Regions from separate parts of the Arthrobacter sp. A5 genome, predicted to be linked through region 1. Evidence: riboswitches for the same ligand, from Rfam matches in the RefSeq annotation. Region 1 holds a riboswitch; each other region holds the start of a gene.
The links. Region 1 has a riboswitch for fluoride ahead of ACLLJI_RS09315 (universal stress protein). Riboswitches for the same ligand answer to the same signal wherever they lie in the genome.
Positions count from the first base shown of each region.

Region 2: it holds a riboswitch for fluoride, as region 1 does, so the genes downstream of both, ACLLJI_RS17320 (MFS transporter) here and ACLLJI_RS09315 (universal stress protein) in region 1, are expected to answer to the same signal.
Region 3: it holds a riboswitch for fluoride, as region 1 does, so the genes downstream of both, ACLLJI_RS17295 (hypothetical protein) here and ACLLJI_RS09315 (universal stress protein) in region 1, are expected to answer to the same signal.

Region 1 is NZ_CP180316.1:1,992,958-2,005,927, reverse strand. Features, by position in the region: gene ACLLJI_RS09365 (ABC transporter ATP-binding protein) at 1-226, opposite strand, end outside; gene ACLLJI_RS09360 (endonuclease) at 391-1,047, opposite strand; gene ACLLJI_RS09355 (hypothetical protein) at 1,733-2,263, shown strand; gene ACLLJI_RS09350 (hypothetical protein) at 2,260-2,550, shown strand; partial or broken gene ACLLJI_RS09345 (LuxR C-terminal-related transcriptional regulator) at 2,878-3,057, shown strand; gene ACLLJI_RS09340 (TetR/AcrR family transcriptional regulator) at 3,183-3,755, opposite strand; gene ACLLJI_RS09335 (MDR family MFS transporter) at 3,958-5,595, shown strand; gene ACLLJI_RS09330 (nitronate monooxygenase) at 5,710-6,789, opposite strand; gene crcB (fluoride efflux transporter CrcB) at 6,830-7,198, opposite strand; gene ACLLJI_RS09320 (fluoride efflux transporter FluC) at 7,195-7,695, opposite strand; gene ACLLJI_RS09315 (universal stress protein) at 7,692-8,249, opposite strand; fluoride riboswitch at 8,275-8,353, opposite strand; gene ACLLJI_RS09310 (hypothetical protein) at 8,570-8,722, shown strand; gene ACLLJI_RS09305 (DUF2382 domain-containing protein) at 9,207-9,992, shown strand; gene ACLLJI_RS09300 (hypothetical protein) at 9,989-10,738, shown strand; gene ACLLJI_RS09295 (DUF6480 family protein) at 10,817-11,032, shown strand; gene ACLLJI_RS09290 (YciI family protein) at 11,148-11,480, opposite strand; gene ACLLJI_RS09285 (SRPBCC family protein) at 11,477-11,947, opposite strand; gene ACLLJI_RS09280 (TIGR03086 family metal-binding protein) at 11,940-12,515, opposite strand; partial or broken gene ACLLJI_RS09275 (SRPBCC family protein) at 12,669-12,791, opposite strand; partial or broken gene ACLLJI_RS09270 (hypothetical protein) at 12,899-12,970, opposite strand, start outside.
Region 2 is NZ_CP180316.1:3,668,518-3,674,876, forward strand. Features, by position in the region: gene eno (phosphopyruvate hydratase) at 1-330, shown strand, start outside; gene ACLLJI_RS17315 (MutS-related protein) at 835-1,344, shown strand; gene ACLLJI_RS17320 (MFS transporter) at 1,363-2,697, opposite strand; fluoride riboswitch at 2,717-2,792, opposite strand; gene ACLLJI_RS17325 (cation transporter) at 3,169-3,774, opposite strand; gene ACLLJI_RS17330 (YkvA family protein) at 3,764-4,210, opposite strand; gene ACLLJI_RS17335 (hypothetical protein) at 4,215-4,352, opposite strand; partial or broken gene ACLLJI_RS17340 (IS256 family transposase) at 4,355-4,987, opposite strand; gene ACLLJI_RS17345 (hypothetical protein) at 5,129-5,662, shown strand; gene ACLLJI_RS17350 (hypothetical protein) at 6,080-6,214, shown strand.
Region 3 is NZ_CP180316.1:3,657,532-3,666,896, reverse strand. Features, by position in the region: gene ACLLJI_RS17305 (2,3-bisphosphoglycerate-dependent phosphoglycerate mutase) at 1-160, opposite strand, end outside; fluoride riboswitch at 181-257, opposite strand; gene ACLLJI_RS17300 (inorganic diphosphatase) at 324-803, opposite strand; gene ACLLJI_RS17295 (hypothetical protein) at 815-1,645, opposite strand; fluoride riboswitch at 1,804-1,879, opposite strand; gene ACLLJI_RS17290 (IS256 family transposase) at 2,650-3,897, opposite strand; gene ACLLJI_RS17285 (hypothetical protein) at 4,050-4,433, shown strand; gene ACLLJI_RS17280 (phospho-N-acetylmuramoyl-pentapeptide-transferase) at 4,576-5,406, opposite strand; gene ACLLJI_RS17275 (M48 family metalloprotease) at 5,712-6,593, opposite strand; gene ACLLJI_RS17270 (BlaI/MecI/CopY family transcriptional regulator) at 6,590-6,991, opposite strand; gene ACLLJI_RS17265 (hypothetical protein) at 7,428-7,769, shown strand; gene ACLLJI_RS17260 (ferredoxin) at 7,774-8,013, shown strand; gene ACLLJI_RS17255 (NAD(P)/FAD-dependent oxidoreductase) at 8,010-9,236, shown strand.

The sequences.
Region 1 (12,970 bases):
GAAGCTCCACGGCGTCGTTCCACGGGTCCTGTCCGAAGACTGCGGCGGACCCGGAGCTGGACCGCGCCAAGCCGAGCAAGACCCGGATGGTGGTCGATTTGCCGGAGCCGTTCGGCCCGAGAAAACCGTGGACTTCGCCCGCGGAAACTTTCAGATCGAGCCCGTCCAGCGCCTGCACGCGGCCAAAACGCTTGACCAGATTGCGTGTCTTGATGACCGTGTCCATACGTCCCAAGCTACGCTCGTTTCACAAACTTGTGAATCTTCCTAAGACACTGCTCCTGCCCGGACTGGTCGGGCGGCAGCCGGAACGTTCGGGACCGCCGGTCCTGCCTTGACTGGCCGGCAACGGCGGGGCCCGTGGCCGCGCGGCCATCCGGCGGTTATTCATCAGCGACGCTGCGCAGCCGCTGCCTGCACGTCTGCCACGACGCCGTCGTCCAGTGCGGCCCGGACACAGGCCGCAGCCAGCCGCGGCAGCTCATCGACACCGACAAGGCCGGCCAGACCCGCGGCAGCGGCCGGCAGCCCAAGCCGGGTTGCGCCGTCGACCACCTTTTGATCCAGAAAAGGGGCGACGTCCGTCCAGACGGCTTGGACTTCACGGCAAAAAATCGCCGCTCCCACGGGCCCAATGCCGGGAAACTCCTGCAGACCCTTGATCAGCCCAGGCGTGCCCTCTGCGGCACTATGGAGCCGCCGCAGATCGCCATGGTATTTCGCCGTCAAAAGCTCAGCTCCGTCCCCCAACATGGTCGCCGTTCGCTCGTCATAGCGGCGGTAGTGACCCCGCCCCAGAGCGTCGACACACTGCTGCCAACTGGCCGCGCTCATCGCCTGTGGCGTCCGGAATCCGGCGGCGAACAGCTCATGCGCCGCGGCGACCGCAACGGAAGCACTAATTCTGGCCGACAACAGAGTGGACAACACCAGCAACTGGTACAACGGCGCCGGCGCATCCTTGACGGTAATCCCCGCTTCCTGGGCATAGGTGCGCCCATAGCGTTTCAGCAGCACGGCGACCGTCCTGTCCTGGGCCTTCGTCATGGAAAATCCTCTCGGTTGCGGATTCTCGTGACTCTACGCCCCGATGGCGGATGGTTGGAGAACGCCTGGCTAAAGCTGGCCAAGATCGGCGCCTGACGGTTTGATGGTTGTGCTGTTAGCCGACCAGGCCGCTCCGCCGACGGATCAGAATGAGTAGCGGGTTCATCGCCGGGTCTCTGGTCGCCGCCGTGCTTCGAACCACAGCAGCCAGCCCAGCACCGCGAAGAGCAAGCACCAGATACCGATGGCGACCCTGCCCGTCCAATTGGGACCGAACAACGCAGGCATCAGCACAATGAACACGTAAAGGCCAAGCACCAGAGGCAAACAGGGGCGCATATCCGCGCCGCGTCCCACTGTGAATGATGCCGATTCCACCCGACCCCAGGCCGCCATGGAACGGATAGCTGAACTTGTGTATCGGCACACCGGGTGGAAAGACAAGGAGCATTAGCGCCGACATCGCCCGGCGATTCCGCCCCAGCAACCTATCGCTCCGAACAAACCGTAGCGGTGATCTCGAGGCCGTACGAGCGCTTCAGATGCTGCCACCATGATCGTTCCTTGTCTTTGGTCTCGGTTGCTTCCTATTGCTCCCGGGTAAGGCGATGAGGCATCCGTGTAAATACCCGGTTTCACCACCTAAGTTCCATTGCACCGATGCCAGCCAAACGATGAGTGCTGGATGGCACAGCCGGACAACGCGTCTGAGACCTTCGCGGTGACGCTTCGCCTAGCCCGCGAGGCGACTGCCCGGCGCTCACACGCTGAAGCCGTCGACCTATGGAACGACGCGATCAGCCTGCTGGATAACTCTGCGGAGGTCAGCCAAACCGCGCTGCTCCTCGAACTCGCCCGCAGCAGATATCGAGCCGGAGACACGACTGGGGCGTGGCGCACGTGCTGCGCTGTGGCTGACGTAGCAAGATCGACTGCTGACGCGGCCGCGATGGCCGACGCCGCCGCGGTCATGCGCGGCGTCGCCGACTTCGCCCTCGCGGCCCAGATTCACGACCTCTGCATTGTAGCCACGCTGCTCCTTGGCGGGAGCGACCCGGTGCGCTTGCCTCGGGTGCGCGCCCAACTGGCGGCGACCGGCAGCGCCTGGGTGAACACACGCTACTTTGAGCTCGACGATGGCCTGGTTTCTGATGCAGAGAGAGGCGATCCGGATGCCGCATTCCTCACCCTGGACGCCCTGCAGGGCGTCTCGTGAATCTCAGCGCCGAACTCGCCGTCTGCACCGCGGTGGTGGCACGGATGCGACAACCTCTGTGGCAGTGGCGGCTAACGATCGTGCATTCATCGTTGCTGCACCTCGAGGGACGTTTTGACGAGGCCCGGGCACGCTCCGATGAGGCCCTTCAGTTCGCTGCCGCGTCCGGAGACGCATCGGCCGCCTGGATGCACCTCGTCATAAGTTCGGCCATTGCCCTACACACCGGGGTGGGACTCGATCGCGCGGAAGCCTCGGTACGAACCGTACTCGAAGATGCGGCCTAATTCGCACGATGGTGGCTCGCGCTGATTCTGGCCGCGCAGGATAGGCGAGATGCCGTGGAAAACTATTGAAGGCCATTCGGCCTCTCCTGCCGGACTTTCCACGCCGTTCCCTGGAGTGGTTAATCGGCACCATCGGGCATGCGACGGTCTGCGTTTACCTGGGCGACGAGGAGGCATCCGCCGAGCTTTATGACGGCCTTCTTCCTTTCGAACGGATGCAGTCAAACGCCAATGACCAGACTCCGTCGTCGGGATCTGTGGCGTTGTACCTCGGACGGCTCGCCGCACTGAGAACAGACACGGACGCCGCGGCATCCACTCACCGCACGCGAAGCCGAGGTGGCAGCGCTGGTTGCGGAGGGGCTAGGCAATCGGGCGATCGCCGAGCGCCTGTTCCTTTCCGAGCGCACTGTCGAGAATCATGCGGCCAACACTTTGCACAAGCTGGGCTTCGGATCGCGGTCGGCGATTGCCCTCTGGTATCTAACCGATGGTGAGGCCGGTTAGCTCATGCAGCGCGTGCCGGAGTGCGTGCCGCCGCCTGGCCACGCGGCCCGCTGGGAACGTATTCCTGCGGAAGATCCGCAACTCGCGGTAATCACGACCCCTGTAAGGTCAAGCCCTGCGGATCGCTAGTCGCCCCGGGGGAGAAGTTCGGCGGAGATCTGCCGGGCGGCGGCGAGGATTTCGTCTTCGCTCGCATTCAGGTCTCCGGCAGCCATCCCCACCATGTTGATCACGACCAGCGACAACCGGGCCCGCAGTTGGTCCGCCACGCTGGCATTCGGCGGGGTAAGAATCTCGAACAATCGTTTCAGCTGAGCCGACATCCCCGATTTGTCAGGGGAAATCTCCCGCATGGCCACGTGATTGGCACTGATGAAACGAAACATCCGCAATCCCTGGTCCTGCATGATGTCGGCCCATCTGGACAGCACTTCCCGCCGCAGTACGGGACCTGGTTCCTGCTCCTCGGCCCACTGAATCAGTTCTGAGGTCTGGGCGAGCATCGTCTCAATCAGGGCGCGGACAATGTCTTCCTTGCTGGCGAAGTGGTAGTACAAGGCAGCCTTGGTGATATTGAGCTGCTCGGCGATCTCTCGCATTGACGTTGCCTCATAGCCGTGTTCGGCAAATAGCCGGAGCGCCACCGTTTGTATTTGTGCTCGGGTGCCCCCCGCTTTACGTGTTTCCGCCCCGCCCATCATGTCCCTCGCACTTTCCTTGGTCTGGCCCATCCGCTTGCTAACTGACCGGCCGGTAAGTACTATACTAACCGAGCGGTAAGGCAAATATAATTCTAGTCCCGAGGACTACGGAAACCGAACCGGAATGTCCCTCTCCGCCGCACGTTGCGGAGGACGCCCACCGCAACGGCAACAACTTAAATTCAGGAGAAAGAACCCGATGACCGAGTTACCGACTGTTTCGCCATCCGTGGCAGCAGCGAATAAACGCAACATCCTGCTCGTCTTTGCCGGGCTGATGGTGACGATGCTGCTGGCATCATTGGACCAGACAATCTTCAGCACCGCCCTGCCCACCATCGTCGGCGAGCTGAACGGCGTTGACCACATGCTGTGGGTCACGACGGCCTACATCCTGGCGTCGACGATCATGCTGCCGATTTACGGCAAGCTCGGGGATCTCATCGGACGCAAGGGCTTATTCCTCGGGGCCATCGCCCTCTTCATCATCGGTTCAATCGTCGGCGGTCTGTCCCAGGATATGACCTGGCTCATCATCGGGCGCAGCGTCCAGGGCCTCGGTGGCGGCGGTCTGATGATCCTCTCCCAAGCCATCATCGCCGACGTCGTGCCGGCCCGCGAACGCGGCAAGTACATGGGCATCATGGGCGGCGTCTTTGCCCTCTCCTCCGTCGCCGGACCGCTGCTCGGTGGCTGGTTCACCGAAGGAATCGGCTGGCGCTGGGCCTTCTGGATGAACATTCCGCTGGGCCTTCTTGCCATCGCTTCCGCGATGTTCTTCCTCCGCTTGCCCGAGGTTGCGAAAGGGAAGCCGCGCCTGGACGTTGGCGGCATGATGCTTCTGGCGATCGCGTCGACCTGCCTCGTGCTGGTCACCACCTGGGGCGGAACAACCTATGACTGGAATTCTCCGGTCATCATCGCGTTGATCGTCGGCACCGTTCTCACAGCCGTGGCCTTTGTGCTGGTGGAGCGGCGCGCCGCCGAGCCGATCATGCCGCTGCACCTTTTCAAGGACGGAAACTTCAACCTCACCACCGGGGCCGGCCTGATCATCGGAATCGCAATGTTCGGTGCCCTGGCCTACCTGCCGACCTACCTGCAGATGGTGACAGGAGCCAATGCCACCGAGGCCGGTTTCCTGATGATCCCCCTGATGGCGGCGCTGCTGGTCACCTCCCTCATCTCCGGGCAACTGGTGAGTAAGACGGGTCGCTATAAGTGGCTGCCGCTGGTGGGTACGTTCATTGTCGCGGTTGCCCTTGTTCTGCTCTCCACGATGACCTCGACGCTGGCCTTGTGGGTGCTCTGCAGCTACCTGGCCGTGATGGGCGTCGGCCTCGGCATGAGCATGCAGATCCTTATCCTCATCGTGCAGAACTCGTTCCCGATCTCCCAGGTCGGTACGGCAACCGCGTCCAACAACTACTTCCGGCAGATCGGCGCCTCGCTGGGATCCGCCGTTGTCGGAAGCCTCTTCGTTGCCAAGCTGACGCAGCTGCTCAGCGACCGCATGCCCGGTGCGGCGTCCGGTGCGGCAAGCGCCAGCAACTCCTTCACGCCGGCTATTGTCAGGGACCTGCCCGCGGCGGTCCGGGACGTAATTGTCGGCGCGTACAACGATGCGTTGACCCCGGTGTTCCTCTATATGGTCCCGCTCGTTCTCATCGCCGTCGTCCTGCTGTGTTTCGTCAAGGAAATCCCGTTGGCCACCACGATCGAACGTGACATCCTGCCGGAATCGCTGGAAATTGACGGGATGACCAACAACCGCCTGGACGACCCGGCCGAACGGGGTGCAGGACCGGAGGCACTCTCCGGCAGCCACGGCCGCTGAACGGCCTGGCCGGAAGGAACGGACGGGATATTACGCGACCGTGCCGGGGGGGCGCCTGATCCCCATGCCGACCCGACGTCAGCCCGGCTCATCGCCCGGGCGCGGAGCCGGTGTTCACGCGCTCCCGTCGTCGGTCGGCGCAGCGGCGCATGCCTCTCGCCACAATTCGGCCATGATCTGTTCGGCCGGCTCGGCACGGCAGGCGGCGAATCCCACGCCCGCCCAGAGCGCCAGGCCGTCCGCGTCCCCTACCGCCGCCGCGGCCGCACGAAGGGGACGTGTCAACTGGTTGACCTCGGGATACGCCGCGGGCGCCTGGCCATCGTGCGCCCGGATGAAGCGGTTGGTGAGTCCGCGGGCAAAGCGGCCGGAGAAAGCCCGGGTCAGCGTGGTGCCGGTGTACCGTCCGGAGACGAGAGCGTCCTTGTGGGTTTGCTGGGCCCCGGACTCGGGGCTGCGCAGCAGCAGGGTGCCTAGCTGGACGGCCGCCGCCCCCTGTCCCAGCAGTCCGGTGATGTTCGCCGCGGACCGCACACCGCCGGCGGCAATCAGCGGCAAGGTGGTGAGCCGGCGGAGGTCCGTCAGCAGGGCGCCAAGATTGTCGCTGCCCGGCGATTCCTCCGCTGTGTGGGTGCCCCGGTGCCCGCCGCCATCGGGGCCCTGGACGCAGAGGCTGTCCGCCCCGCAACGCACCGCGGCGCGGGCCTCGGCAGCGTCCGTCACCGTCACCGTCACGTGCATCCCCACTCGGTGCAGGCGTTCGACGACATCCGGTTCCGGGGTGCCAAAGGTGAAACTGACCAGGGGTAGCGGGTGCGCGACGACGTAATCGACTTTCGCGGCATAGGCATCGGTGTCCGACGGATCCGGCTCCGGCAGGGAGACGCCGTACCGGTCCGCTTCCTCCTGCAGGATGCGGCGGTAGCCGGCCACGAGCGCGGCCCGATCCGATGAGGAACCGTTGCCAACCGGCCCTGGCGGCGCCGGGACGAAGAGGTTGATTCCTAGCCGGTTGTCCGATAGCCCACGGGTAATTTCGAGCTCCTCTGCCATCGCGGGGACCGTTTTGTAGCCCGCGGCGAGGATGCCGAGGCCCCCCGCCGCGGCGGCCGCTGCAACGAGCCCGGGAGTCGATGGCCCGCCGGCCATGGGGGCGGCGATCAGAGGCATCCGCAGATCGGAGTACATAAACATATGACTTCCTTACGTCGTGGTTTCGGACGGACGAGCACCCTTAGAGCAGGGCCGCCAACCCCAGCCCTCCAGCCCCTGCTGCCACGGCCAGCGCCATTGTGCCCAGTCCGTTGACGACGGCGAACCAGATGCGACCGCCCTGGATCAGCCGCACGGTCTCGAAGCTGGCGGTGCTGAATGTCGTGTATCCGCCCAGGAATCCGGTGCCGGCGATGAGCTGAAAATCCGTTGGCGCCTGATGGCCCAGGACCAGTCCGGCCACCAAGCCCAGGGCCAGCGAACCGGTCAGATTGATGGCGATGGTGCCCATCGGAATGGCGGTACGGAAGCGGGAGCGGATCAGTCCGTCCAGCAGGAACCGGGTGCCGGCGCCGAGGCCACCGGCGAGGGCAAGCAGCACGACCGTCACGTCGGACCGCCGCCCGCGCTCCGGTGCAACAGCGCGCCGGCCCAGATTCCGGCGGTCGTGGCGGCCAGCCCGCCGACCAGGCTCAGGCCCAGATAGAGAGCCGCACCGGAGATCCTGCCGTTGGAGAGCAGCACATTGGCATCCAGGACCAGCGAACTGTAGGTGGTGAAGGCGCCCATGCATCCGGTGCCCACCAGCAGCCGGATGATCCGCAGCGCGCCCTGGTCCGGTCCGCGCCGCACCAGGTTTTCCAGCAGCAGTCCCAGCAATAAGGCACCGCAAAGGTTGATCAGCAGCGTCGGCAGCGGCCACCCCGCCGGCGCCGGAAGCACGGTCCCCAGACCGTACCGTGCCAGTGTCCCACCGATCCCGCCGGCGATTACCAGCAGAATATGGCCAAGGTGCAGATGAACCGGGCGCGCAGGACGCGCCGCAACGGCCTCCGGATCCTCAATCCAAGGCTGCAGCGCCGGAGGCGTATGCGCCGGTTCCGTCACCGCTCTCGCCTCGCCCCGCCGGGCGCCAGCGGAACCACCAGCACCGGGCAATGCTGGCGGTGCGTCAAATGTACGGCCACGGACCCGGTCAGGAGGTCCTCCAGTCGCGCGCCGATGCCGTGCTCCCGGGTGCCGACGACGATCATGGTTGCCTGCAGACTGGCTGCCAGCACGCCCAGTGCCCGTGCCGGGTCCCCGGAAAGCAGCTGCAGTGACCACACGACCGGGCTGGACGCCAGCACCTGGCCCAGGCGATCGGTCAACTCCGCCGGAATTTCCACGCCGCCGTCGTCAATAGTGTCTGGATCGATGGGCCTGACACCGGCCGGTGCTCCCCCGCGGCCGGTCACGGGGTAGGAGGCCACATCCACGTAAGCGCAGACCAATTCAACACCGAGCCGGACGGCAAGTGCCGCAGCGTTAAGGATGACGGCGGCCGGCTGGCCGGGCATCGTGCCCACCAATACCGGCCCGGCCCCTCCGGTGACACCCGACGTGTCGGACAGCTCTGCGGACCGATGGGCCCAATGATGGCGGGGCTGTTGGTCGCTCACACCCACGACTCACCCACCTCTGTTGATCAAGGCAGGAACCATCAGCCAACCGGCGGTTCGAACCGGGCACGCCGGCTCCGGCGGGATCCATCACCGGATCACGACTTTACCGCCAAGCCCCAGCCTGCGCCAGCGCCGGATTTGCGCTGTCAGCGCCAGCACCGGATTTGCGCTGCTGGCGGTGGGCGGGGATCCTGCCCCTTCCCGGCAGCACCGGTGGACGGAGCCCTGCCCGTAGGCATGTTCCCGGCAGCACCGGTGGACGGAGCCCTGCCCGTAGGCATGTTCCCAGCAACACAAGACAGGACTACGCTGGCGCCATGACGGAAAATCCAGACCCCCGCGCCCCGGACGGCAGCGAACAGGAACCCAGCGAGCACGCCCGGGCCCGGGATTCGCCCGCCGTCGACTTCTCCCGATCGATTGATCCGGACATCGTGGAACCTGACGAGGATGCAGCGCCCGACAGCTAAGACCGGGACCCCGACAGCCGATAGAAGTCCGGGGGTCGACACCCCGCGGGCATCCATCCGCAACTGGATAGCTGGGCGAAAAAAATATAGCAAGCACCCTTGCCAATTTGGGGTGCTGCCGGTTTAAGCTAGGAACTGGCAGGTTTCTCTACGGAACCTTTCGCTGCAGCAAGCCATCGGGAGAATTCATGCTGGACTTCCTCACATCCAGGCCGGTGACGGCATGGCGCGCTTTCTCGGGGCCAGTGTTTCGGATGCCCGTGTTCTTGAGGTACGCGCTCGTCAGCTCCGCTGCCCTTCCCGCGTCGAGCGCGGCAGACGTCGTCGTCGTCCTTCATCCACTGGATTGCCAGCAGCACCGGCAAGGCGGCCGAAAATACGCGAACGTTCCCACCGGTACGCCCATCGGCGTCCTCGGCCGCGGACGGGGGCCGGATCTGTTGCGCACAATTCATCAGCACCATCAATGGAAAGCGAGAACATCATGATCAGCACAGAAAATCTCACCGGTCTGGCCGAAAGCGGCGGCGACGTCCTCACCTCCAACGGGGACAAAATTGGATCCATCGGGCAAATCTATGTCGACGACGAAACAGGACAGCCGAACTGGGTCACCGCCAAGACCGGGCTCTTCGGCACTTCCGAATCCTTCGTGCCACTGGACGACGCCTCTGCCCGGGGGAACGACATTGTGGTGCCGTACAGCAAGGACAAGGTCAAGGATGCTCCCCGGGTCGATCCCGACGGACACCTGTCCGAGGAAGAGCAGGACGAGCTGTACAGATATTATGAGCTGGCAGCCGGCGGATCGGGTTACGTCGAGGGGACCGGGACCGGGACCGGCGCCGCTGGACGCGACACATCCGGTCCTAATACGGACGACGCCATGACCCGATCCGAGGAGCAGCTTCGGGTCGGCACGGAACAACGGGAGACCGGCCGCGCCAGGCTCCGCAAGTACATCGTCACCGAAAACGTCACCAAAACCGTGCCCGTCAGCCGTGAAGAGGTCAGGATCGAGAGGGAGCCCATAACCGAGGCCAACCGCGGCGATGCTCTAGGCGGTCCCGACCTTACCGAAGACGAGCATCAGGTCACGTTGCACGAGGAGCGTCCGGTGGTGGAGAAGGAAACAGTCCCCGTCGAACGCGTGCGTCTGGGCACGGAAACCGTCTCCGGCGAAGAGACCGTCAATGAGGAAGTCCGCAAGGAAAAGATCGAGACTGAAGGTGTCGATGATGCGGGCTCGGGCGGCCGGAACCGGCCGTGAGCAGCAGCATCAATGCCGGGGACGAGGCCTCGGACCGCTCCCGCGGTCCGGGGCCGCGGAACCGTCCGTCGGAGGCGGACCGGTCCCAGGCCCGTGGCACCGGCCGGGATGACCGCACGGGCCGGGGCGATCGGCTCGGACGGGACGGCGTCGTCGGCCGGAGCGACGCCGTAAGCCGGGAAGGTGCCGTGGCCCGCGAAAAGGAGCGTTATGGCGGGATCAAGGTCGGATCGGCGTTTTTCGGCTGGCTGACGGCAACCGGAACGGCGGTGTTATTGACGGCGTTGGCCGCCGCAGCGGGCACCGCCGTCGGCGTGGCGACGAATTCCGACGCATCCCAGGCACTCGACAAGGCGTCGAAGAATCCGCAAACCGTCGGGATCGTCGGCATCATCATATTGCTGGCCATCCTATTCGTCGCGTACTACTGCGGCGGCTACGTGGCCGGCCGAATGGCCCGGTTCAACGGCCCAAAGCAGGGACTGATGGTCTGGATCTGGGCGGTGATTATCGCCGTCGTGGTGGCCATCCTGGGACTCGTTGCAGGGAACCAGTTCAATATCCTGGCCAGCCTCAACAGCTTCCCGCGGATCCCGGTTGACGAAGGGCAGCTCACGGGCGCCGGCATTATCGCGCTGGTGGTCGTCGCCGTCGTCAGCCTTGGTGCCGCCATGCTGGGAGGGCTTGCGGGAATGCATTTTCACCGCAAGGTAGACAAGGCCGGCTTCGCCCCGCTGGAACACTAACCAACATAACCCCAACATAACCGCAAAAACGCACACCACCGCAAGAACCTATCGGCTTTTGGAAAGGACGGCTGGCGCATGAGCACTTACCACCCGGAAAAGGACCCGGCGAACCCGGACAAACCGGGAACGGAACATCCGGCCGCGCAGAAGAATGGAGACCCGGGTGCCTCGGCAAACCCCGATCCGGTCAACGGCCATATCACCGGCCTGGAGCCCGGCGGCGGGGTCCCGCCGGGCGAGACGCCGCCGGCGGCAGACCAAATGAGCATGGATCAGGGCCACGACGAATAGAGCGATTCTGCTTCCCCAGGCACACTAGTGCCGCCCTGCCAGCAGCTCCCACCCTGCACGCCGTGTGGGTGGGAGTTGCCGGCAGGAACGGGACGCCGTGGTCCACAGCCGTGGTCTACATCTGCATGTCGATCAGCTCGAATATCTCCAGGCGGTACCTGCCGTTGCCCTCGGCGAGGAACGGATGGTCCTGGGTGAAGTTCTTGGCAGCTTCGAGGCTCTCCGCCTCGACAATGCTGTATCCCGTCACATCAGACGACGGGGCCGCCGTGGAGCCGTCGTCGACGACGGCGGCGCCGTCGGCGAACGGATTTCCGGCGTCCACCAAGGCCGGACCGACGCGGCTCATCCATGCTCCCCAGGCCTCCGTCTGCGCGGCAGACTGTTCCGGGGTGAACTGATCCATGGGTGTGGCCGGACCCTTGTACAGGTAAATGAACTTGCTCATGACATTCCCTTCCGATTGTTTGATTCCAAGGTGGTTGATTCCAAGATGGTCTTGAGTTGCTTCGGGTCCTTCTGCATGGCTAAACGCATCATCAAGGCCAGGAAGGGGGCAAGGATGCGTGAAAACCCCCTCGGCTCCCCCTTATTGCGCAGGGTCATCCGTGTTGTGCGGTCATCCAAGTCCGTCCACGTGTAGGTGGTCCGCATCGGAAAAGGGCCCTGCGCCGTACGCATCACCAGCTTTTCCCCAGGGACCAGCTCGGTGATGCGGTAAACGTAATCCAGGTCCCGGCCCAGGAATCTAGCTGTGAAGGCAACTTCGGAACCCACCTGCAGTTGTTTCGCCGTCCGCCATTGCGCCGAGGCAATGTTCTTGTACCACCGCGGAGCGTTGTCCGGGTCCGCGGCGTAGCCCGCCACCTCGGGGCACGGCCGGTCAATCACGGTTTCGGACTGGACATCAACCACTGCGCGCTCCGTACGAGGCCGAAACCTGCCGGCCGGTGAAGGCGATCAGGCGGTCCAGGCTGGCGGCGGACTCGTCAACGACGGTGGCCTCGGAGAAGCTACCGCTGGCACGCTGCTGGGGGCTGATGGTGATCCGGGCCAGGCCCAGCACATAGTCGGAGAGCACGGGCGCCACGTCGATGGTCTGACCGGTGGCGACGGCCAGGTCCCAGGCGTGAACCAGGAATTCAATGTTCAGGATGCTGGCCACGATAGTCGCGGGCAGCTCGGCGAAGCCCATCTCGATGGTGCCCTGCAGACCACGGCGGGTGAAGGCTTCCAGCGTGACCTGCGCGGCGTCGGCGATCCGCACCTCCGCCGACGACGGCCTGTTGGCTGCTCCTGCCGATGTCCCGTTTGCCGCGGCCGACGACGGCGCTGCTCCTTCAGCGACAGCGGCGCCGAGGGCGCGACCAATGCCGGCGACAGAACCGAACAGATGGTCCACCAGTCCCGCAACCGTAAAGTCGCTGCACGGGGTCGGCTTGGACAGATCCGCCTCCGTCAACGAGTGCAGCGCCCGCTGCACGATGGCCAGCGCTGCCTCGGCGCTATTGAGTTCGTTGAGCGGGTCGGGTGCCGCAGACCACTCGTCCGCGCCGGCGTCGCCGGTGGTTCCGAATGCGACCAGCCGGCCCAGGAAATGGTTCCAGCCCTCGGCATGGTCGGCGGCCTGCTCACCCGTGAGACCGTCATGGACCAGCCTGAGGTTAGTGCCGCCGTCGGCCGCGTCCAGCGTGATCGAGACGGTGGACGCTCCCGGCGGCAGGTCCGCCGAACCCTCCCAGCCCCAGCTGAAGACGATGTGCCGGCCGGGTTCGATCTCCGAGACGTGCCCGCGGCCGAGTGGCCGGGCACGATGGTCCAGCGGTACTCCCCGGCGACCCGCAGGTCCAGACGCGCACTGACCGTCTTCCAGCGGCGGAGGCGTTCCGGCTGGGTGATGAGATCGAAGACGGCGTCGGGGTCCAGGGGCAGGAATAC
Region 2 (6,359 bases), 1.7 Mb from region 1:
GTCCGGACAGGCATCGCGGAGGCGGCCGCGAACGCGGTGTTGATCAAACCCAACCAAATCGGCACCGTCACAGAAACCCTGGACACCCTTACTGTCGCCGACCGGGGCGGGTTCACCGCCATGGTCTCCCACCGTTCCGGGGAAACAGAGGATACTTTTGTGGCGGACCTGGCCGTCGGCTCCGGCTGCGGACAGCTCAAGTCCGGGGCCCCGGCCCGGGGGGAACGGGTAGCCAAATACAACCGGCTCCTTGAAATCGCCGACGCCCACCCAGCCATGCCCTACGGGCCGGGAACCGGCCCTCAGGAAACGGCCGCCCGTCATGACTGAGCCAGGACGGCCCCGGGATGCCCACTACCGCATTACCCGCCCCGTGTTGATGGGTGTCATCCCCGGCCAGCCGCTGGCCGTCGCCCACCGGGCCGCCGAGCTGGCGTACAGCCTGGACGTCGAGCTGGTCTGCGCCTATGTGGATGTCACCAGCTACCTGGTGGAGGAGGCACCGGACGGCTCGGTCGCCTCCCAACCCATCGACCCGGACGGGGTCGATGACGATCTTGAGGCCATCTCCGCCGGAATCAAGGACCGTCTCTCCGATCCTGTCCCCGTACGGGATCCCCTGGAGCTACCGGGCCCTGGCCGGGGAGCCCGTCCACGCGCTGGGACGCCTGGCCCACACCCTGGATGCGTCCATGATCGTCATCGGAACCCACGAACGCGGGCTCGGGCACCGGCTGGAGGAATTTCTCACCGGTTCCCTCGCAGTCCACCTGGCTCACCGGTGCCAACGAGGGCGGAAAATCAACGTTCCTGCGCAGCCTCGGCGCCGCCCAGCTGATGATGCAATGCGGCATGTTTGTCTGCGCCGACTACTTCAGCTCGAGCATCAGCAATGCCATCTACAGCCACTACAAACGCGAGGAAGACGCCGAACTCAACAGCGGCAAACTCGATGAGGAACTCGAGCGCATGAGCACCATCGCCGACACCATCACCCCCCATTCACTCGTACTCTTCAACGAGTCCTTCTCCGCCACCAACGAACGCGAAGGATCAGCCATCGCCCGGAACATCATCACCGCCCTGTTGGAGACAAACATACGCATCGTGTTCGTGACCCACTTCTTTGACCTCTCCCACGGCCTCTACACCCAACACCTGCCCAGGGCCCTGTTCCTGCAGGCGCAACGGGAAGACGACGGCCGACGGACCCACCGAATCGTAGAAGGAGAGCCGGCCTACACCAGCTACGGCGAAGACCTCTATGAGCAGATCTTCAGCAAGCACCGGCAGGCGTTCCGGCCCCCGCCACGGATGGGTCCTAGAAGCAGTCACCACCGGTGACGGGCCGTCCCGGGCCAATCACTTAACGGTGTCGGTCATCCGGCGCGGCGTCAGCGCCGGGGAGGAAAAGACCGCCCCGGCCATCCAGAACGCCGCATACAAAAAGGCCACGGTCGGGGAGAAGACCGCCCACAGGACACCGGCCACCACGGTCGCGCCCAGGTCACCAAAGGACTGCACCAGCCCCAACAGCCCGTACCCATTGCCCCTCAACCGGTCCGGCAGCAGTAACGCCACCGCCGTCTGCTCCGACGTCTCCGCGAAGCCAATCCCGACACCGGCGAGCACAAACCCAGCCAGCAACACCACCCAGCCACCCCCATCGATGGCAAAAAGTAGATAGGCGGCCACATACATGGCCGCGCCCAGGGTGAAGACCAGTCGCGGGCTCAGCCGATCGATCAGATGCCCACCGGCCAGGGCCGCGGCCGACGCCGCGGCGTTGTGGCATGCATACATCAGGATCGCCGCGGTCACTGCCGTCCCGGCGCCCATCCCGCCGGCTTCCAGTACCGTCGTGGCCCGCAGGATCAGCAGCGTCGCCGCAAGGTTTCCCAGTTCAAAGAACGACACCGGCAGCAGAGCCGTGAACAAGCCGGCCTGACGCAATTCGCCCACATTGAAACTGAGCGTCCGCTTCCCGGCCGGGGTGGCCACCACCTTGCGGGCCTGCCGTGCGGCCACCACGATGGCCACGGCAGCAAACATGCTCGGGATAAAGGACAACACGATCGCCGTCCTGATGCCCAGCAGCCCCACCAGGGAAGCCGCCAGCAGCGGGCCCACAATGGCCCCCGCGTTATCACCCGCCCGTTCAATGCCGGCCGCGCGCCCGTACGCGGTCCGGGGCGTGATCGACACCAGGAGCGTGTCCCGCGCCGGGGACCGCACCCCACGCGACGCCCACGCCAGCGCACGGAACCCGGCGACCTGCCACACCGCGGTACAGACCCCGATCAGGGCCGTCGCGATGGCGGTCAGCAGGTATCCGCCCGAGGCGATCTTGGCCCGGCGGGACGGATCATTGGACAGCGGGCCGCCAGCGAGCTTGCTCAACCCCACCAGGGCATCCGAGACGCCCTCTATCGCGCCCAGCGCGGCCGGGCCGCTGTGCAGGGTCGAACTGAGAAAGGACGGCAGCAAGGAGGTGACGAGCTCATGGCCCGAATCACTGAAAAAGGAAGCCGCACCCACCCCGAGAATGCCCGGATTGAGCCACTTCCCCGCCCGATCCGGCCCGGACCCGGAATCTGAGACACCCACTGGACCGGCAGTCCCAGGTACCGGACCAATGCCCTCACCTGCGGCGGTGCGATCATCTGCACCACCGTGGTCCCCACTCGTTTCGCCCATGGCAATCTCCCACCCGTCGCTCGGGGCAGGAAACCATCAGCCATATTGGCGGTTCGGACCCCAGGGCCCCGGCGGGATCCATCACCGTTAGCACGATCGTAACCGAAAGCCGGCCCAGCTGACACGCACCGCAAAAAGCCCCCAGACGCCAACAGATGCTTCCCCTGACCGGCCGTCCAGGGAACACGGATCCTCGGACGGGTCGGCGGCACGCTGACCTCCAGCACATTGGTCCGCAATCCGCCGGGGAACCGGCCGTCGTCAGTGCCAAGGCCACAGGGCCCGGGGTGGCTGTGCCCAGGAATCCCTGCCCCAGCGCAACACATGGCAAGGACACGCCCCACCGCCCCCGTCTGGCCATCGCCGGCGACAGGACCCGGCCTGCGACGACACCCACCGCGCGGCCAGGAATCTCCATTCCATGCACCCGCCAACGATGCCCGGGAGCACCGGGGGTGGGCGCGCCACCGGCTAATGGTGATGGCGGAAAATGTCCATGGCTTCACGGACGGCGTAGTAGACGATGACCAGGCCCGCCAGCGGATCCGCCCACCGCCACCCCGCCAAATCATTGAGCACGACACCGGTCAGGACCGCAGTGGCCAGCAACCCGTCGATGAACGTCACCCGCCCTTCGGCCACCAGGACCCGATTGCCCAACGCCTTGCCCGTGCGTGACCTGCCCGCAGCGAGGGTAAACATGACGACGGCCGTGACAGCAGTCCAGGCAATCCCACCCGGACTCGGTGTCGCACGGTGACCTACGGCCAAGGCAACCCCGGATTGGACCAACAGGTAGCCTGCCAGGACAAGAAACGCCCCGCCAATCAATTTCAGGGCCCATCTTTGACGCTGTTCGCCGGTGCCCGAGAGTTCCCAGATCACGACCAGGCTGGCGCCGATCTCAATCAGGCTGTCCAGGCCGAACCCGGCAAGGGCCACCGACCCGGCCGCAATCGAGGCAACCGCCAGAATAACGACACCAATCACGTTCCAGCCCAAAGTGAACCATTCCAGGGCAAATCCGCGCCGCCGCAGCCGATTCGAGTCCACGGCCTGCACATCGTCAAGCACCATCGCTCTGCCCCGATTTCGCGGCCGTCGGGCCCAGCCCTGCGAGCCGTTCAATGATCGCCAATCCGGCCGGAGTCCCGGGCCAGTGCTCGCGCAGCGACACCGGCCCAGCACTGCGAATCACCGAACGCAATGTGATCGCCACAATGATGACGTCATCTGCGTGACCAATCACCGGCAGGAAGTCCGGGACAAGATCCAGCGGAGACACCAAGTACACCAGCAGCAGAACAAGCCGGACACGAACACCACGCGGCAGGGACCGGTCAGCGCCCATGCGCCGGATGACGCGCAAAAGATCCGGCAACAGACGCAGTGCATCGTTTAGACCCACCGTCTCCGGATGGCGCCGGGCATAAATCCAGATGGCCAACAAAAGAACCAGATAGATGGCGGCCAGACCTGCCAAGATCCCGAGCAACGGTTCCCACCACTTCAAAGCCCTACTCTCCCGTCCCTGGCATCACCGAGTCGACCGGGGCGTGAAGGACCGCATAGACCCTCTCTGCATAGCTATCAAACACTGCCGCGCAGCACCGCAGCCTTTCCTCCGAGGCCAGCGCCTGCGGAAGTTCGAGCACGTCCAGAACGTTTCGTTTTCGCTGTCGCCGACGTCGAAGCCCAGGACTTCCCGGCGTCCGTCGGCGGCAACCCCGAAGGCGACCACGACCGCCTGGGACACCACACGGTGCCCGACACGGGCCTTGCAGTAGGTGGCGTCCAGGAACACATACGGGTATTCCATGACCGACAGATCGCGGTCCCTGAACGCGCCGACTTCGTGGTCGAGGGCCTCGCAGATCCGGGAAACTTCAGACTTGGAGATCCCGGTATCGGCCCCGAGCGCTTTGACCAGATCATCGACCTTGCGGGTGGAGACCCCGTGCAGGTAGGCCTCCATCACCACCGCGTAAAGAGCCTGGTCCACACGGCGGCGGCGCTCCAGCAAGGCCGGGAAGAACGACCCGTTCCGCAGCTTCGGGATCTTCAGGTTCAGGTCCCCGGCGGTAGTAGTCAACGTCCTGGGCCGGGACCCGTTGCGCTGGGTGGTAGGCGCCTCGGAGCGCTCGAACGGGGCGGCACCGATGAACGCGGTCGCCTCAGCCTCGATGAGCTGCTGGTACAGCGTTTCGGTCGCGGCACGGATCCGGTCCGAGACATCGGTGAGCTTCAGTTGTCCGAGGAGATCGAGCAGGGCAGACTGGTCTAGAGCCATCGTGTGTTTGTGTCCTTTGTGAGTTCTTTGATCGGTACTCACTGACCATCGCACGATGGCTCTTCACGTCGGAAATCCGATGCTCAGAAGCCGGGAACTACACCACTCCACGGGACGTAACCCTAAAGGAGCGAAAAAACAGTGGATAACGTACACCCCGTCATCACCTCAAGAGTCGTTTTTGACCGGATCAGACAAGACCATGACATTGCCGACCTTGAAGTCCGATTCGTGTACCCAGAACAGCTCAAAGCAATGATTCGGGACTATGTCCTGCCGTACATGGACTATCCGGAATTCGACCTGCACATCACCCAGGACAAGGGCTTGATCGATGCTGTCACCTATAACGCCGGCAACTTCACCATCACCACCGAAAACCCCGCCGTCGTAGACGAAGCCGGCACCGGTACCGGCGAGAACCTGGTCCCAGGTCGAAAAACGCTCAACAACGAGAGAACACTCCAAAGTGCTGCCCAAAACCACCTGGACGCCACCATGCGGCTGGAGGAAACCAAACAGCAACTGGCACAGATCATCCGCACGGCAGCAGGGAAGCATCCCAACCCGGAATGGATAGCCGACCAAACCGGACTCAATCCGAACGTCGCGGAACAGGTGTTGAGCGTCGCATTGTTTGACGGCGGCCGCGTCGTGTCCAGTGGTGATGGATGATTTTGGGAGAAAGCCTGATTAGGCTGGCCGGCAGCGTCAGAGTAACGATGACCTGTTAAGCGAATGGCTCGGCGTAAGACTTTGTAACCTCAACGTCAGTTCTAACGCGGAAGGCCGCGCTGATCCTCACCTTAAAATCATGATCTTGGGGTTGTTGGGTCGGAATTGCTCAGCGGACGTTTGACCTGCCCCGCATACGCCGGCGAAACCGTCGCCGCGAGGGCGGCGCTGCATCAGTTGGAGCCTCCCGGGCACCAGATCATCTATTAGGCTCAGCTCACAGTTATGTGCAGTTTCGCGGTGTGAGGCGTTGTAGTGCCCTTGCGTCGGCAGAGTTGAGAGTCAGTTGTCGGTAGCGGCCACTGCACATAATCGTCAGGCTTCTTGTATCCGAATAGTTCGGAAGACAAGGAGCAGATGATGAAAACTCGTGATCGATTGACGCTGGAAGGAACACTGTCCGATTTCGATGAGTATCTGCGCCGCATCCGCGGCGTATTGCTCATCCTCGACCATCCCATCACGCTACTGGGCCGCAACTCCGATGGTTAAAGACCTGCGTCGCCAAGAGGTGCCAGCTATCTTGAAGCTTGGAACCGCCAGCGCAGCTCTTCCATCCGGCGGACGCAACCTTCGCTTGACGGCCCCGGCAACGAAGCCAGTGACTCGCGCCGGGGCATATCAATAACGACCCATA
Region 3 (9,365 bases), 1.7 Mb from region 1:
CGGGGATGAATGCGGCGGCGGCGAGGGTTTCGGCGGCGTGCCGGGCTTCCCCACGGCCCCGGGTCGTCAGCGGCGGGTCGAGCAGCCCGGTAAACCGTCCTTGGGCGTTGAGGGTGCTTTGGCCGTGACGCAGCAGGATCAGAGTGCCGAGACCGGGCATAGTCCACCTACCTTTGAAGTGCAAAGGTAGGAACCATCAGCCAGGCGGCGGTTCGAACTGCAGGGCAGTTCCGGCGGGATCCATCACCGATACCGACCCTACAGTGCCGTGTCTACCCGGCGCCAGCCCATGACCGTGCTATCACCGGCGGCTCCGGGCCGGTTTAGCTGTGCCTTTCATAGGCCTCGGCCAGGAGCCGGTCCGCTTCCTCGCGGCCGCCCCAGCCCTGCACAGTCACCCACTTCCCCGGTTCCAGTTCCTTGTAGTGGGTAAAGAAATGCTCAATCCGTTCCCGCACCGGTGCGGGAACGTCGCCGGTGTCGGTGATGTCGTCCCAGCGGCGGTCGCCAAAGGGCACGGCAATGATCTTTGAGTCCGGTCCGGCCTCGTCGACCATGTTGAAGACCCCCACGGCCCGGACCCGGATTCCGATGCCCGGAAGCACCGGGTTCTCCAGCAGGACCAGAACGTCCAGCGGGTCGCCGTCCAGGCCCAAGGTCCCGTCGATGAATCCGTAGTCGGCCGGGTAGCCGAAAGCCGTGTACAGGGCACGGTCCAGGACAATGCGGCCACTGTCATGGTCCATCTCATATTTGTTGTTGCTGCCGGCGGGGATTTCGATCACGGCAAAATGTTCTTCCATGGTGCTTCCTTTCAGAGGGGATCTTGTGTGGGACGTGGAAAGGGCGGGATTCCTGTCTGTGCCAGGTGCAGGGGCAGACCCCAGCCGGCGAACCAGCCCAGGGCCTCAATCCATGACGCGTTGTCCCCGGCCGTGGCAGGCGCCCCCGTATCGGTCATGGACTCGATGAGCCGTAGCAGGCGTCTGCGGATTTCCGTCAGTCGTTGAACCACCATGGTCCGGAGCTCGGCGCTCAGGCTCCCTGATGCCAGCAGGTGCCGTCGGCACAACAGTGCCCGGTCCGCCAATGACCCGGTGAACCAGTCTTGGACGCTGTCGGCGTCCTCACCTGTGCAGGCCGGGCAGGCCCGGGCCGCCCAGGTATCCAGAGTTTCGGTGCACCAACGCCGGGTGTAGTCCAGGAGGTTGGCCTCATCGGTCAGGGCAGCCGTGTTCGAATTCGCGTAGCCCATCCGCAGCCCTGGCGTGGCCGGTCCGTCCATTTCACTGCAGATACGGCAAGGGTTCACCGGGCTGAGGATGGCTTCCGGATGCCGGTGGAACATTCCGGGCCGGCGCCCCAGTTCAGAGGCCACATGGTTCAGAAGGTCCTCGTGGAGGACGGCAACATCGAAAGGTTGGTGCCCTCCCCGCAGCCCGGCCCCGGCCTGCCACAATTCGATCTCCACGACCGCATGGCCCCAGGCATGGCGCGGACACAACCCCAACGAGCCGCGCAGATACCGGCGCAGGCCACCGTCCATGATGTCCCCATGCACGAACGACCACAGCTGGCGGACCTCTTCCCCAGCCAGGACAAAGGAAGCCCGCGGAACCAAGGGTCGTTCAGGCCGGACGCTCACCACTCCACCACCAGTGCGGCCTGAGCCCGGACAGGAGCCGGTATTGGCAAACAATGCAGATGGTTTCCGTCTGCCCCGGCCATTGCCTCAACGGTGGAGGCCGGCCACCACAGCCTGGGCGCGGCAACTATTCCGGGCATAGTGACCTACCTTCGAACGACAAGGCAGGAAACCATCAGCCATAATGGCGGTTCGGGCATTCACTCCCCGGCGGGATCCATCGCCGTTGATCCGAACTGTACAGCGTCCCGATTGCGGAAACGAGTAGTCCATGCCCTGCCACCGGCTCGACGGGATCAGGACCCGGGGTGGTGGATGCACATCCATAGTGTCCGGGACCGGATTTTCGCCGCTGGACGACCACGGCGGCAAAACTCGCAAAATGCTTTGGACCGCAGTGTAGGAGGGGTCCATCGGGCTGCGAGTCCCTAACGGATTCGGCACACCCCCGCCACATAGTGGTCAGCCAGTCGGTCGGGTTCGAGGTTGCCGTACCCCGGTCTCTCATAACGCCCGAGGGCTGTTGGTTGTTGTTTCCGAGCGCAGAAATACCGTTCTTCATCTCTGCGAGCCGCCCCTGGGAAGTTTTACAATGTGCCTTTGGGCTTCAAGTTGTTCTCCAAGTGCCTCGTTGTCGATTGTGAGTCGTTGGATATGTGCGACTGCAAGCTCAATCTGATCCCTCAGTTTCACGTTTTCGCTTCGGAGAGCGCCGTCAGGCTCGCTGGCCCGTGGTGGGCCGGCAGGAACTGTCCGGGCGACGCGAAGCGTGCTTCGACGCTCGTCGGCGACCTCTTGAGCGATTTCCGGGAAGTGTCGCCAGAAGGTTGAGTTCGACAGGCCAAGCTGACCTGCGAGGTTCCGTGCCGTGACTATGCCGTTCTCGTTCGTTTTTCGCAACTGCGTGAGAGCAGTACGGACCTCTGCTTCGCTGGGGAGAAGAACGGGTTACGTCCCGCTGAGTGGTGGAGTTTGCCTCGACACCGTGCGGGTCAGTTCTCTGATTATGCTGCAGTGAGTTCGGGGAGCAAAATCGCCTCCTCGACCGGTTCGGCGGGTGCCGTGTTCATTGCTTTTAGTTCGGCCATGGACGCCTCGGAAAGGTATCGGCGGTCCCCGGCTTCCCACTCGTCGTGTTGCTCGACGAGGACCGCGCCGGCGAGCCGGAGGAGGGCTGCAGGGTTGGGGAAGACCCCGACGACGTCGGTCCGCCTCTTGATTTCCTTGTTGACCCGTTCCATGGGATTCGTGGACCAGATCTGGCGCCAGTGTCTGGCGGGGAACCCGGTGAACGCGAGCACGTCCTCCCGGGCGTCGCCGAGCATCGCGGCGACCTTCGGATGGGATTTGACCAGCATCCGGGTGACTTCGTCGAACTGGGTGTTCACGTGCCCGGCATCGGGCTGGGCGAAGGCGGTGCGGATGATCGAGGCAACCATGTCCTGGGATCCCTTCGGCACGGTCGAGAGAACGTTGCGCATGAAATGCACGCGGCAGCGCTGCCATGCCGCGCCCTGGAACACCGTCCCGATGGCTTTCTTCAGGCCGCTGTGGGCGTCGGAGATCACCAGCTTCACTCCGTCCAGCCCGCGGGCCTTCAACGACCGCAGGAACGCCGTCCAGAACGTTTCGTTTTCGCTGTCGCCGACGTCGAAGCCCAGGACTTCCCGGCGTCCGTCGGCGGCAACCCCGAAGGCGACCACGACCGCCTGGGACACCACACGGTGCCCGACACGGGCCTTGCAGTAGGTGGCGTCCAGGAACACATACGGGTATTCCATGACCGACAGATCGCGGTCCCTGAACGCGCCGACTTCGTGGTCGAGGGCCTCGCAGATCCGGGAAACTTCAGACTTGGAGATCCCGGTATCGGCCCCGAGCGCTTTGACCAGATCATCGACCTTGCGGGTGGAGACCCCGTGCAGGTAGGCCTCCATCACCACCGCGTAAAGAGCCTGGTCCACACGGCGGCGGCGCTCCAGCAAGGCCGGGAAGAACGACCCGTTCCGCAGCTTCGGGATCTTCAGGTTCAGGTCCCCGGCGGTAGTAGTCAACGTCCTGGGCCGGGACCCGTTGCGCTGGGTGGTAGGCGCCTCGGAGCGCTCGAACGGGGCGGCACCGATGAACGCGGTCGCCTCAGCCTCGATGAGCTGCTGGTACAGCGTTTCGGTCGCGGCACGGATCCGGTCCGAGACATCGGTGAGCTTCAGTTGTCCGAGGAGATCGAGCAGGGCAGACTGGTCTAGAGCCATCGTGTGTTTGTGTCCTTTGTGAGTTCTTTGATCGGTACTCACTGACCATCGCACGATGGCTCTTCACGTCGGAAATCCGATGCTCAGAAGCCGGGAACTACACCACTCCACGGGACGTAACCGAAGAACGCGACGCGTCATTGTGGCTCCTGATGTCGCGTTATGAAGTGTGCAACCTGAACGCGGCGGGCTTCCAGACGTGCTTTCAGCAGCGGTGGGAGGAGCGGCACAGAGCCGAGGTCCCGGTCGATGGTGGCGAGCTCGTCGCGCCACGTGTCGACGTTTTCGGAGGCGAGGGCGACGTTGCGGCATGTCAGAGGCTTGCAATTGGCTTGGTCTGGGGTGTCGTCATCCTTACCTCCATCTACGGTGTGGCGTGGCTGGTCGGGGCCACCATCATCGGGGCACTGTACGCCGCCTCGCTGCCCGGCGTGCTGGTCTTCATCGTGGCCTCCCAGGGGGCCGCCCTCCTGCTCTTCATCCCCCTGATGAAACGCGGCACGCCGCGTACCGGTGTGGAGGCGGTGCATCGGTGACTGGCCGCCCCGGCGGGGAGCGGGCCGACAGGTGAGCCAGGCTTTACACTGGCGGCCGCAGCGTACCCGCAGCCCGGACCGGCTCCCCGGTGGTCCGGCACCTCCCCTCCGGAGAACCGCGACACCCCCGGCGGGGATGGCCCTACCGGACCACCCAGTCCGCGTAAAAGATCCCGAAGCCGGTTGCGCCGGCCAGCCCTGCGCTAATCCAGAACCTGACGATCACCGTCATCCGCGCCCACCCGGCAGATTCCAGGTTCCTATGCAACGGACCACGTGGACCTGCCGCGGATCCATGTCTGCCGATGCCCGGGACCATCCGGGTCGCGGCCAGGAACAGGAAGAGGCCGCCGACCAGCACCAGGAGCAGTTCCGTACGGGCAAAGATGGCCAACCCGGCCAGAGCACCGCCAAGCGCCGTGGTGCCGGTTTCCCCTAGACGCACCCGGGTGGGGTAGGTGTTCCACCAGAGGAATCCGACCAGGGCGGAGACGAGCACGACCGCCATTTCGGTGAGGCCGGCCGGATCCGTGACCGGGTAACACTTGTGTGCCAGCAGGGAACGGAGTGCCGGATTGGTGCAGGACTGGACGGTCTGCCAGAAACCAATCAACACGAACGCACCGATCGAGAAGATAAGAGCTCCCACCGCCAGCCCGTCGAAATCCTCCACCGTGGTGGCGGCGTTTGCCATCCCTCCCACCAGCACACAGATCCACGCCGTCGCCGCCACGACGCCGGCAACAACGCCCAGGCCCGCGAAACCGGCGGGTAGGTCGCGCAGTAAGGACACGTCCAACGATGCGGGGGCGACGCCGTGGGCATCGGTCAGGGTCAGGGACAGGACCCCGAATACCACCACGACGATCAGCTGGCCGCAGCCTTTGATGAGGCGCCCCAGGGTCCGACTGCTCCGCTGCCGGGCCGTGATGATGTCCGCCACCGCTCCAACGATTCCGAGGCCGATGAGCAGGAAAATGATCAGCCCGGCCGTGGCGGTGGGCGGCGGGCGGCGGGCCCTTGAGCATCACGACGGTCAGGTATCCCAGCAGCGAGCTGGTGATCACCACGATGCCGCCCATGGTGGTGACCGCATCCCCCGCAGGCCCGGTGGCATGCCGCCGCGAGTGTGCCAGCCGGACAAACAAAGGAGTGAGCAGCAGCGACGCCAGCAGGGACACCGCCCCCGCAGCAACCAGTGTGATCACGGTATGGATCCTCCCGCCGGGCCCGGCCGCGGTCCCCGGCTCCGGGTACGGGCCGGAGGTCTGGCCTGCTTCACGGGCAGATGATTTCGATCAGCCGGCAGCAGGCCTTGGCAGCATCGAGCAGGGCACCCCCGGCAATGGCACAGGCAACGGCCGCCGGGACAACGGTGTGCCAGCGGTTCCGTTCCGGTGCCGCGGCCAGGGCGTCCAGCCGCTCCCGGATGCTGTCCGCCGCATAGGCCAGGGAGGCGCGCGGGACCATGGCTGCCGCCAGAGCGGCACGGGCCAGGGACCGGGCCGTGACCTGGCGGGTGGTCAGGGTGGCCGCGCTCTCGTCCGCCCAGCGTTCGGTCTGCAGCTTCACTTCCCGGGCCAGGGGGCCCAGCAGGGGATTCAACGCCGTCCCGAGCGAGGCAGCCAGCCGGTGCAGGTGGTGCCGATGGGTCAGGTGGGCCTGCTCATGGGCCAACAGTGCCCGGCGTTCTCCCGCATCCAGGGTGTCCATCATGGCCGTCGAGACAACGACCGTTCCCCTTCCGACGGGCACGGCGTAGGCGTAGATCCGCGCGTCGTCGAACACAAGCAGGCTTTCATCGGTGAAGCCTACGGCTTCCCGGAGTTCGCGCAGGATGCCCACCTCAAAAGCCACGACACGGATCAGCCGGACCGCGAGCATGGCCAGCACCAGCGCCGCCGCCGCCCCGACCGGCCAGGGCACCGAGTCCCTGACCCCCAGGACGCCGCCCTGTCCTGCTAGGGGGCCGGCGATGGTCTTGAGCAGTCCGCCGACCGCCATCAAGAGCAGGGATCCCGTGGTGGCCGTGGCCGAAAGAACGGCCAGTGCGGTGAGCAGCCGGGTCGCTGCGGCCGGAGCGAACCATCGCCCCAAGTACGTCCCCAACCAGGCGAGCAGGCATCCGAGCAGCAGGGGGATGTAAACGCTGACGATCATGGCCGGCCGTTCCGGTGGTCGTGGGCGGAGATCAGCTCCCGCAACACCGCTTCGTCGGCGGGGTCGATGGCGTCGAGGAAGCCCTGCAGGACCGCAGCGCGGTCCGCCCCCCGGGCCAGAACCCGGGCCATCCGTTCTGCAGTGACAGCCGACCCGTCCGGAACCGGACGGAAGAGAAAGGCCCGCCCGGACTTTTCACGGGCCACCTGTCCCTTGGCCAGCAGACGGGTCAACACCGTCAGCACGGTCTTATAGGACAGGTCCGGTGCCTGCAACGCCTCATGCACCTGAGCCCCGGTCATGGCCCGGGTGTCGGCAGCCCACAGCACCGCCAGCACCTGCGCCTCCAGCTCGCCCCGCTGCCTGCGCCCCTCGTCGGGGCCGTCCCCATGGATCATGCCGCCACCGTTCCGTCCATAACAATCCTTCCCATGGACACTACCTCTTGTCTTACATCATGTAAGATTCAACTCCTACGACATGTAGGACTACGCGGAACCGAGTCTACTCCAAGGAGATCGCCTTGCCCGATACACTTCACCTGGTCGCGTTGGCCGCCACCGGACCGGGCCTGTCCTCCCTCGCCGCGGCGTATGTACCCCTTGAACAGTACGTACCCTTCGACCAGGGCATCAGGCACATCGCGACACTGGCGGGCTACCTGTCCTACGGGCTCATGGCACTCACGGTCTGCTTCGGTATCCTGACCACCACCGGGTGGGCACGCAGGATTGTCAGCAGGACCACCATGTCGACCACGCACATGGTCCTGGCCGTGACGACCCTGACGTTCGGCTGCCTGCACGGGTTTCCTACATCTTCCAGACCGGGACCGTGTTCCGGCCCATCAACGCCCTGGTGCCCTTCGTGGCCGGCGGGGACACCAGTGTCGGACTGGGCATCATCGGCCTCGACCTTGGACTGGCCGTCGCCGCCTCCATCGTGCTGCAGCGCCGCCTGGGCTACCGCCGCTGGCACCTGGTGCACTACCTGGCCTACGGCTCCTTCGCCCTGTCCCTGATCCACACCTTCACCGCCTCCGCCGAGGTCAAGGCCCTGGGCCTTCTCGGCGTCGGCGTCCTCGGATGCGCCGGCGCGGCCGGGCTGCTGTTCCTCCTCAGGCTGCTGCCGGCCCGGGCGGCCGCGGGTCTGCGCATCTCCCCGGAAGAGGTCTGACCCGGTGGCACCCAACAACATCGACGCGCCGTCGTCCGCGGGACGCATCAGCATCAGCGTGGACAACAACCACTGCCACCTGTTCGGCCTGTGCCAGCAGGAAGCACCCCAGGTCTTCGCCCTGGGCCCCGACGGGCGCCTGCGCTACACGCCCGCCCCGTCCGGGCAGGACACCGAGAAGGTGCTGCAGGCCGCAAGGATCTGCCCCATGCAGGCCATCAGCATCACCGGGAGGAACCCATGAACACCCGACACGAACGCATCCTGATCGTCGGCAACGGACTGGCCGCCATCTCCGCCGCGGAACGCCTGCGCGAAACGGGGTTCACCGGAGAGCTGGTGATGATCGGGGACGAACCCCACGGCCCCTACAACCGCACACCGCTCTCCAAGGGACTGCTCACCGGAAGCCGCAGCATCAAAGACCTCCCACTGCGCACCTACACCCCCCTGGACGCACGGTGGATGTCCGGGGCCGCGGCCGCAGCCCTGGACATCACCCGCCGCACGGTCACCCTCGACACCGGGGCCGACATCGGGTTCGACAAGCTCGTCATCGCCACCGGCGTCCGGGCCAGGCACCTGCCCGGCGCCCCCATGCACTCCCCGCATGTGTGGGCCCTGCGCACCCTGGCGGACGCCCGGGCCATCGACCGGGCCATGACCGGGGCAGTGCGGATCGCCATCATCGGCGGAGGGTTCATCGGCTGCGAAATCGCCTCCACCGCCCGCGAACGCGGCCTCGCCGTCACCCTGATCGACCGCAGCCCCACCCTGCTCCACCGCGAGCTCGGCAACGTGCTTGGCGCCGTCGTGGGGGATCTCCACCGACGCGCCGGCGTCCGCCTGCACCTGGGCGTCGGCGTGGCCGGCTGGACCGAAACCGGCACGGGGGCCCGCCTGCAGCTCGACGACGGGGAAACGGTCACCGCAGACGCGGCCGTTGTGGGAGTCGGCACCGAACCCTCCACGGGGTGGCTGCACGGCAGCGGCCTGGACACCACCAACGGAGTGTTGTGCGATGAAAGCTGCACCGTGCTCGACATCGACGGCCGGCCGGTCGAGGGCATCGTTGCTGCCGGGGACGTGGCCCGGTGGCCCAACCACAGGTTCGACGCCACCCCCCGCCGGGTCGAGCATTGGATCAACGCCATCGAAATGGGACGGGCCGCCGCCGACACCCTGGCGGCCGGTCCGGGAACGGCAACCCCCTACACACCGGTCCCGCGTTTCTGGTCCCACCAGCACGGGGTCAGGATCCAGTCCGCGGGCATGCCGTCGCTGGGAACCGCAATGACAATCCTGGAAGGCTCCGTCCCCAAAAACCGCTTCCTCGCAGGCTTCACCAACGGCGGACCGGACGGGCGGTTGGTGGGTGCGGTCGCCTTCGACGCACCCCGCGCCCTCCTCCAACACCACGACAAGATCGGATCCTCCCCGGGAAAGGCCCCCAACAGGGCCTTCTAGCAGACGGGCACAATTGGTCCGGCAGAAAGGCTGCCCGGCAACGCTGCTGGTGATGGATCGAAACGGTGCAGCGGCAGGAACTTAGGTGTGTCACTGGGTCTATCGCAAACGGCCGTCTGCGATGGGCCC